DNA from 2 places in the Streptomyces sp. NPDC026659 genome. Region 2 is predicted to be linked to the other one. Evidence: predicted binding sites of a transcription regulator. Region 2 holds the regulator's gene; the other holds the start of a gene.
What was found. The regulator HrcA, encoded in region 2, represses chaperone genes, less so after heat shock. The targets are predictions, from matches to a motif close to TTNGCACTCNGNNNNNCNGAGTGCNAA.

Region 1: the regulator HrcA is predicted to act here: its motif matches at 1,980-2,006, upstream of groES (co-chaperone GroES).

What each region holds. Positions count from the first base shown of each region.
Region 1 is NZ_JBEZXY010000002.1:674,111-678,286, forward strand. Features, by position in the region: gene groL (chaperonin GroEL) at 1-1,408, opposite strand, end outside; gene groES (co-chaperone GroES) at 1,525-1,833, opposite strand; gene AB0E91_RS07650 (hypothetical protein) at 2,179-2,916, opposite strand; gene AB0E91_RS07655 (polysaccharide deacetylase family protein) at 3,066-3,989, opposite strand; gene AB0E91_RS07660 (methyltransferase domain-containing protein) at 4,080-4,176, shown strand, end outside.
Region 2 is NZ_JBEZXY010000015.1:8,873-13,048, reverse strand. Features, by position in the region: gene dnaJ (molecular chaperone DnaJ) at 1-677, opposite strand, end outside; gene hrcA (heat-inducible transcriptional repressor HrcA) at 678-1,694, opposite strand; gene AB0E91_RS29555 (MBL fold metallo-hydrolase) at 1,858-2,580, shown strand; gene AB0E91_RS29550 (DUF3097 domain-containing protein) at 2,615-3,418, shown strand; gene hemW (radical SAM family heme chaperone HemW) at 3,547-4,176, opposite strand, start outside.

The sequences.
Region 1 (4,176 bases), on a different contig from region 2:
TGACCTTGGAGACGATGACGTAGCCCTCCTGGCCGGCGTTCTCGCCGATCCAGCGCAGGGGCTCGACCACGGCGTTGCGGACGACCGAGACACCGGTGGCCTCGTCGCCGGTCTTGCCGAGGTTGCCGTCGAGGACCTTGGAGGCGTGCACCAGAGCGGAGCCACCACCGGAGACGATGCCCTCCTCGACCGCGGCGCGGGTCGCGGAGATGGCGTCCTCCAGGCGGTGCTTCTTCTCCTTCAGCTCCACCTCGGTGGCGGCGCCGACCTTGATCACGCACACGCCGCCGGCCAGCTTCGCGAGGCGCTCCTGGAGCTTCTCGCGGTCCCAGTCGGAGTCCGTGTTCTCGATCTCGGCCTTGATCTGGTTGACGCGGCCCTGGACGTCCTCGGACTTGCCGGCGCCCTCGACGATCGTCGTGTCGTCCTTGGTGACGGTCACGCGGCGGGCGGAGCCCAGCACGTCCAGACCGGCCTGGTCGAGCTTGAGGCCGACCTCCTCGGAGATGACGGTGGCGCCGGTGAGGACGGCCATGTCCTGCAGCATCGCCTTGCGGCGGTCGCCGAAGCCGGGGGCCTTCACCGCGACGGCGTTGAAGGTGCCGCGGATCTTGTTGACCACCAGGGTCGACAGGGCCTCGCCCTCGACGTCCTCGGCGATGATCAGCAGCGGCCGGGAGGCGTTGGTCTGGATGATCTTCTCGAGCAGCGGGAGCAGCTCAGTGATCGAGGAGATCTTGCCCTGGTTGATCAGGATGTACGGGTCGTCGAGGACGGCCTCCATACGCTCCTGGTCGGTGACGAAGTACGGGGACAGGTAGCCCTTGTCGAAGGCCATGCCCTCGGTGAAGTCCAGCTCCAGACCGAAGGTGTTGGACTCCTCGACGGTGATGACACCGTCCTTGCCGACCTTGTCCATGGCCTCGGCGATCAGCTCGCCGACCTGGTCGTCCTGCGCCGACAGCGCGGCGACGGCGGCGATGTCCGACTTCTCGTCGATCGGACGGGCCGCGGCGTGCAGGTCCTCGGAGATGGCCTTGACGGCGGCGTCGATGCCCTTCTTCAGGGAGGCCGGGGAGGCACCGGCGGCGACGTTCTTCAGGCCCTCGCGGACGAGCGCCTGGGCGAGCACGGTGGCGGTGGTGGTGCCGTCACCCGCGATGTCGTTGGTCTTGGTCGCCACCTCCTTCACCAGCTGGGCGCCGAGGTTCTCGAACGGGTCCTCGATCTCGACCTCACGGGCGATCGTGACACCGTCGTTGGTGATGGTGGGCGCGCCGAACTTCTTGTCGATGACGACGTTGCGACCCCGGGGGCCGATCGTCACCTTCACCGTGTCGGCCAGCTTGTTGACGCCGCGCTCAAGGGCGCGACGGGCGTCCTCGTCGAACTTCAGAGTCTTCGCCATGACAGCGGTAGCCCTCTCGAAAATCTGGGTGGATGTGACCGCGCCCCCGGCCGCCCGGCTTCCTCTCGGTAGCGGGGGCCAGGGGCGCAGTGGTGAAGCAGATGCTTCGGGGTGAACTACTTCTCGATGATCGCGAGAACGTCGCGAGCCGAGAGGACGAGGTACTCGTCGCCGTTGTACTTCACCTCGGTGCCGCCGTACTTGCTGTACAGCACGATGTCGCCGACCTTGACGTCGAGCGGCAGGCGCTCGCCGTTCTCGAAGCGGCCGGGACCCACGGCGAGGACGGCGCCCTCCTGGGGCTTCTCCTTCGCGGTGTCCGGGATGACCAGGCCAGAGGCCGTGGTCTGCTCGGCATCCAGCGGCTGGACCACGATGCGGTCCTCGAGCGGCTTGATGGCAACCTTGGAGCTGGCGGTCGTCACGATCCGACCTCCCCCTTCTGAGATCACACGGGGTTGACTGTCTGAGGTGGCGACCAGGTGGATCCGTCGTCGCGGGTGCCGGACCTGCCCGTCGCTTTGTTGGCACTCTCTGCTGCCGAGTGCCAGAGCCGAGACTATGACCGGGGTTAGCACTCGGTCAAGCGGAGTGCCAATTGCCGTGCGGCGCGTCGGCGATCGGGGGTGCGGGGAGTTGGCTCGGCCTGTGTGGGGGTTGCACCCCCACGCCCCTGCTTCGGCCCTGAACGGGCCTCGTCCTCAAACGCCGGACGGGCTGACAGTTACCCGGGCCGAGACGGGCTGACAGTTGCCCGGGCCGAATCGTTTCTACAGGTAGTCCTCCAGGCGACCCACCGTCAGCCCCCGTTCCTGCACCCTCCGCAACAGCCTCGCCGTCCGCTCCCCCAGCGCCGTCGCCGTGCCCCGCGCCGGGCCCACTCTGACGATGTCGCCCGGGAGGAGTGTGTGGGCGCCCCTCGTGTAGGCCAGGCCCGTTGACGTGACCGTCGCCCGCCAGAGGACGACCGCCGTGATGCCGCAGTGGGCGGCGGCGCGGAGGGTGGTGTGGTCGTACGTGCCGAGGCGGGGGCGGAGAAGGCGGGCCGCGGGGTGGGCGCAGAGGACGGCGCGCTGACGGGTGTAGGGGAGGCCGGGGAGGGTTCCCCGGCGGGGGGCCCGGCGCTCGACCGTCGCGCCCGCCCTGCGCAGGGCCGTCTGGTGGGCGGCGGCGAAGACGGTGACCGGGAGGCGGAGTTCGCGGATCAGGGTGGCCAGGCGGGGGTCCTGGCCGACACCGTCGTCATAGGTGAGGAAGACGACCTTGTCGGTGGTGGGGACGTGGTCCACGGCCCGGGGCAGGGGAGTTCCGCGGGACGCGAGGGGGCGTGCGGCGTGGTGCGGGGCCGTGGCGAGGGGGGCGGGGAGGCCCCAGTGGCGGTAGGCGCGGTCGGCGCGTACGACCGGGCGGTGGACTCCCTCGGCGGCCTTCTTGCCGAGGCGTTCGATGGGGTCGACGGACTGGGCGCAGCCGGTCAGGAGGGCGGCGGTGGCGAGTACGGCGCACAGTGCGGCGCGTGCGCCCCCGACTCCGACCCCAGTCCCGATCCTGATCCCGCCACCGATCCCGCCACCGGTCCCGCCACCGGTCCCGCCGTCGCCTCCGCCCCTCGCCGGACGTCCCAACGCCCGCCGCACCCGTCCCCGCCCCCTGTGGCTCACAGGTAGTCCTCCAGGCGGGCGACCGCGTAGCCCTCGGCCGTGATCTTGTTCAGGAAGCGGCGCATGTCGTCGACCATGGTGCCGTTCCACTCGTCGGGGCCCCGGAAGTGGGTGAGGACGATGTCGCCCCGGCGCAGTCGCTGGTCGTCCTCGCGGTACTCCCAGTGGTCGACGTAGACCTCTTCGTTCCAGATCGGCGCGTACTTGATGCCGCAGGACCTGGCGGCGCGCAGGGTGTCCTGGTTGTAGTCGCCGTAGGGCGGGCGCAGGACGGTGGGGCGCTTGCCGAACTGCTTCTCCATGATGTCCTGCATCCCGCAGATCTCGTGGCGCTGCTGCTCGTAGGAGAGGCCGGGGAGATAGGGGTGGGTCAGGGTGTGGTTCTCGAGGGAGTTGCCGTACGACTGCATCTTGCGGAAGTAGCCGTAGTCGTCCTTGACGAGGTAGTTGCTGAGGAAGGCGGTGTACGGGAGCTTCAGTTCCCGCATCATCTCCAGGAATCTGGGGTCCTTCTCGGCGCCGTCGTCGATGGTGAGGAAGACGATCTTCTGCTGGGTGGGGATGGTGGTGAAGACCGGGGGGAGGTCCCAGTCGTCCTGGTGGTCGACCTCGAAACCGGCGCGGGCGGTGATCTCCGGCTTGGTCGCGGGGGGCGCGGGCGGGGTGAGGGGGACCTCGTTCAGGCCCCATTTGCGGGTGGCGGCGGCCATGCGCTGCTGCTCGGCGGCGCGGGCGGCGGCCGCGTCCGGGGCCTTGGCGGGGCCGCCCCGTCCGGCCGGGGCGTGGTGCGGGGCGGCGCTGTCGCCGGGGCCCGCGCAGCCGGTGAGGACGGCGGCGGTGGTCAGTGCGGCGACGCCGCAGCGCAGGGCGGTCGAGCGCAACCGCGCCCGAATTTTATCGTTTTGTACGACGGCTCGCATGGTGCCGGATCCTGGCAGGCCGGAGCCCCGTGACCGGCCCGACACCGCCGCCGGAGGCGTACGGTCCACCGACTGGCCCACAATGAGCCGGTGAACGACCAGCTCTCTCCCCTCCCCGCGTTCCACGCCCTGCGCACCGACGAGGGCCGGGCCCTGCTCGACGAGGTGCGCGGCACCGCGCCGGCCG
Region 2 (4,176 bases):
ACACCGGCCGGGATCTTCACCGTCAGGGTGCGCCGGGAGCGGACCCGGCCGTCGCCCGCGCATTCGGGGCACGGGGTCGGGACCACGGTGCCGAAGCCCTGGCACTGGGGGCAGGGCCGCGAGGTCATGACCTGGCCCAGGAAGGACCGGGTGACCTGGGAGACCTCGCCGCGGCCGCGGCACATGTCACAGGTCTGCGCGGTGGTGCCGGGGGCCGCGCCCTCGCCGCTGCAGGTGTTGCAGACGACCGCGGTGTCGACCTGGATGTCCTTGGTCGTACCGAAGGCGGCCTCGTCCAGCTCGACCTCGATCCGGATCATGGCGTCCTGGCCGCGCCGCGTGCGCGAGCGCGGGCCGCGCTGCGACGCCGTGCCGAAGAACGCGTCCATGATGTCGGAGAAGTTGCCGAAGCCACCGGCGCCGAAGCCGCCGGCCGCGCCCGCACCCGCACCGCCCGCCTGGGAGAGCGGGTCGCCGCCGAGGTCGTAGACCTGCTTCTTCTGCGGGTCCGACAGCACCTCGTAGGCGGCGTTGATCTCCTTGAACCGCTCCTGGGTCTTCGGATCGGGGTTGACGTCCGGATGCAGCTCGCGTGCGAGCCTGCGGAACGCCTTCTTGATCTCATCCTGCGACGCGTCGCGGCGCACGCCGAGAACGGCGTAGTAATCCGTGGCCACTTACGACTCCGCCAGGATCTGTCCGACGTACCGTGCCACTGCGCGTACCGCTCCCATCGTTCCCGGGTAGTCCATGCGGGTCGGTCCGACCACGCCGAGCTTGGCAACCGCCTCGCCGCCCGAACCGTAGCCGACCGACACGACGGACGTGGAGTTGAGTCCTTCGTGGGCGTTCTCGTGCCCGATACGCACGGTGACGCCCGGATCTTTGGCCTCGCCGAGGAGTTTGAGCAGCACGACCTGCTCCTCAAGTGCCTCCAGAACGGGCCGGATCACCAGGGGGAAGTCATGTCCGAAACGGGTGAGATTGGCGGTGCCGCCGATCATCAGCCGTTCCTCGTTCTCCTCGACCAGTGTCTCCAGCAGTGTGGAGAGCACTGTGGAGACGGTACCGCGATCGTCGGCCTCGAACGCATCGGGGAGGTCCTCGACCAGTCGCGGCACGTCGGAGAACCGGCGTCCGGCGACCCGGCTGTTGAGCCGGGCGCGCAGATCGGCGAGCGAGGACTCGCCGAACGGCGCCGGACAGTCGACCATGCGCTGCTCGACCCGGCCGGTGTCCGTGATCAGCACGAGCATCAGGCGCGCGGGGGCGAGCGAGAGCAGTTCCACGTGCCGCACGGTCGAGCGGGTGAGCGAGGGGTACTGCACGACGGCGACCTGCCGGGTCAGCTGCGCGAGCAGCCGGACCGTACGGGCCACCACGTCGTCCAGGTCGACGGCGCCGTCCAGGAAGTTCTGGATCGCGCGCCGCTCGGGCGCGGACATCGGCTTGACGCCCGCGAGCTTGTCGACGAAGAGGCGGTACCCCTTGTCGGTGGGGATGCGGCCCGCGCTGGTGTGCGGCTGGGCGATGAAGCCCTCGTCCTCCAGGGCGGCCATGTCGTTGCGCACGGTGGCCGGGGAGACGCCGAGGTTGTGCCGCTCGGTGAGCGCCTTCGACCCGACCGGCTCCTCGGTGCCCACGTAGTCCTGCACGATGGCGCGCAGCACCTGAAGCCTGCGTTCACTCAGCATTCGGCGCGCACCTCCATCTTGTCGCCCCACGGCACTCGGCTTGTTTCCCCTGGCACTCTGCTCATGCGAGTGCCAGACTTCCCCGGCCCAGTGTACGGCCGCGGGGTACCGCCCGGGCAAGGTCAGCGGTACTGCACCGGCTTCTTGCCGATAGCGTCCCGGTATGAGCGTGACTTGGGAAGACCTGGGGTGGGAGCGACTTGCCGAGGGCGTCGGACGGTGCCGGCTGCCGGGCTGGGACTGTACGGCGGGGCTGGTCGTCGGGGCGGGTACGGCACTGCTCGTGGAGGCGGGGGCGAGCCTCGCGGAGGGGGCGCGGCTGAAGGCGGCGGTGCGGGAGCTGACCGGCCACGATGTGACCCATCTCGCGCTGACCCACCCGCATTTCGATCATGTGCTGGGCGCGGCCGCGTTCGGCGGGGCCGAGGCGTACGCGCCGGTCGGCATGGACGCGCTGCTCGCGCACGAGGCCGGGGAACTGCGGCTGGACGCGATCAAGCAGGGGCTGCCGGTCGCCGACGCGGACGAGTCCGCGGCCTCGCTGCCCGTGCCGCTCCATCCCGTCTCCGGGGAACTGACCCTCGACCTCGGCGGCGGCCGTCAAGTGCTGCTCGCCAACGTCGGCCCCGGCCACACCGCCCACGATCTCGCGGTCCTGGTCCCCGGCTCGCCGGAGGTGGTCTTCTGCGGCGACCTGGTCGAGGAGTCCGGCGAACCCCAGGCGGGCCCGGACGCCGTACCCGCCCGCTGGCCCGCCGCCCTGGACCGGCTGCTCGCCCTCGGCGGCGAGGACGCGCTGTACGTCCCCGGTCATGGAGCGGTGGTCGACGCGGACTTCGTACGACGCCAACGCGACGCCCTGGCAGCCCGTTTCGGCGTGTCGTGAGGGGGCTGGGGCGAGTTCTCCTATCGTCATCAGAATGCGTGAGTACTCCCCCGATCTGACCGCCCCCTGGAAGAAGCCGCAGCCGGTGCCCGAGGTCGCCGCCGAGCCGGGTCTGGTGGTGGAGGAGCCCGGCACCGGGTTCTGCGGGGCGGTGATCCGCTGCGAGGCGGGCACGGTGACGCTGGAGGACCGCTTCGGCAAGCACCGCGTCTTCCCCCTGGAGCCGCGCGGCTTCCTGCTCGAGGGGCGCCCGGTGACCCTCGTACGCCCCTCCGCCACCCCACTCCGCCCCACCCGCACCGCCTCCGGCTCCGTGGCCGTCCCCGGCGCCCGCGCCCGCGTGGCCCGCGCCGGCCGCATCTACGTCGAGGGCCGCCACGACGCCGAACTGGTCGAGAAGGTCTGGGGCGACGACCTGCGCATCGAGGGGGTGGTGGTGGAGTACCTGGAGGGCGTGGACGATCTGCCTTCCGTGGTCGCGGAGTTCGCCCCCGGCCCCGACGCCCGCCTGGGCGTCCTGGTGGACCACCTGGTCCCCGGCACCAAGGAGTGGCGCATCGCCCAGTCGGTGACCAGCGACCACGCCCTGGTGGTCGGCCACCCGTACATCGACATCTGGGAGGCGGTGAAGCCGTCCGCCCTCGGCATCTCCGCGTGGCCCCGGGTTCCCCACGGCCAGGACTGGAAGACGGGGGTGTGCCGGGCACTGGGCTGGCCTTCGGACAACACGGGGGCGGTGTGGCAGGCGATTCTGGCGAAGGTGACGTCTTATCGGGAGCTGGAGTCTGAGCTGCTGGGCTCGGTCGAGCGGCTGATCGATCACGTGACCGTGCCCTGATCGCTGCCGGTTCGTTGAGCAAATCGTGCCTGGTGGGCTGCTCTCCGCGCATGCGGAGGTGATCCGTCGATCAGCTCGTCCACGCGGCCGAGCAAGTCGTGGTCCCCGCCGTTGCGGGGGTCGGTCCTTCAGTCCACCAGGTCCCGCACCACCGCGTCCGCCAGCAGCCGCCCCCGCAGCGTGAGCACCGCGCGCCCCTCGTCGTACGGACCAGAATCGAGCAGACCGTCCGCCAGTGCCCGCCGGGAAGCCGCGAGCCCGTCCGGCTTCAGGAGGGACAGGGGGACTCCCTCCCGCAGCCGGAGCTCAAGCAGGATGCGCTCCACGCGGCGGTCCTCCTCCGAGAGGAGTTCGCGGCCGGCGCCCGGAGAGCGGCCCGAAGCCAGCGCAGCCGCGTACGCGCCCGGGTGCTTCACGTTCCACCAGCGCACCCCGCCCACGTGGCTGTGGGCGCCCGGCCCCGCGCCCCACCAGTCGGCGCCGCGCCAGTACAGCTCGTTGTGGAGGCAGCGGCCCGCTTCGGAGGTGGCCCAGTTGGAGACCTCGTACCAGTGGAGGCCCGCCGCGGAGAGCAGTTCCTCGGCGATCAGATAGCGGTCGGCGTGGACGTCGTCGTCCGTCATGGGGACCTCGCCCCGGCGGATGCGGCGGGCGAGCTGGGTGCCCTCCTCGACGATCAGGGCGTACGCGCTGATGTGGTCGGGGCCCGCGCCGAGGGCCGCTTCCAGGGAGGCGCGCCAGTCGTCGTCGGACTCGCC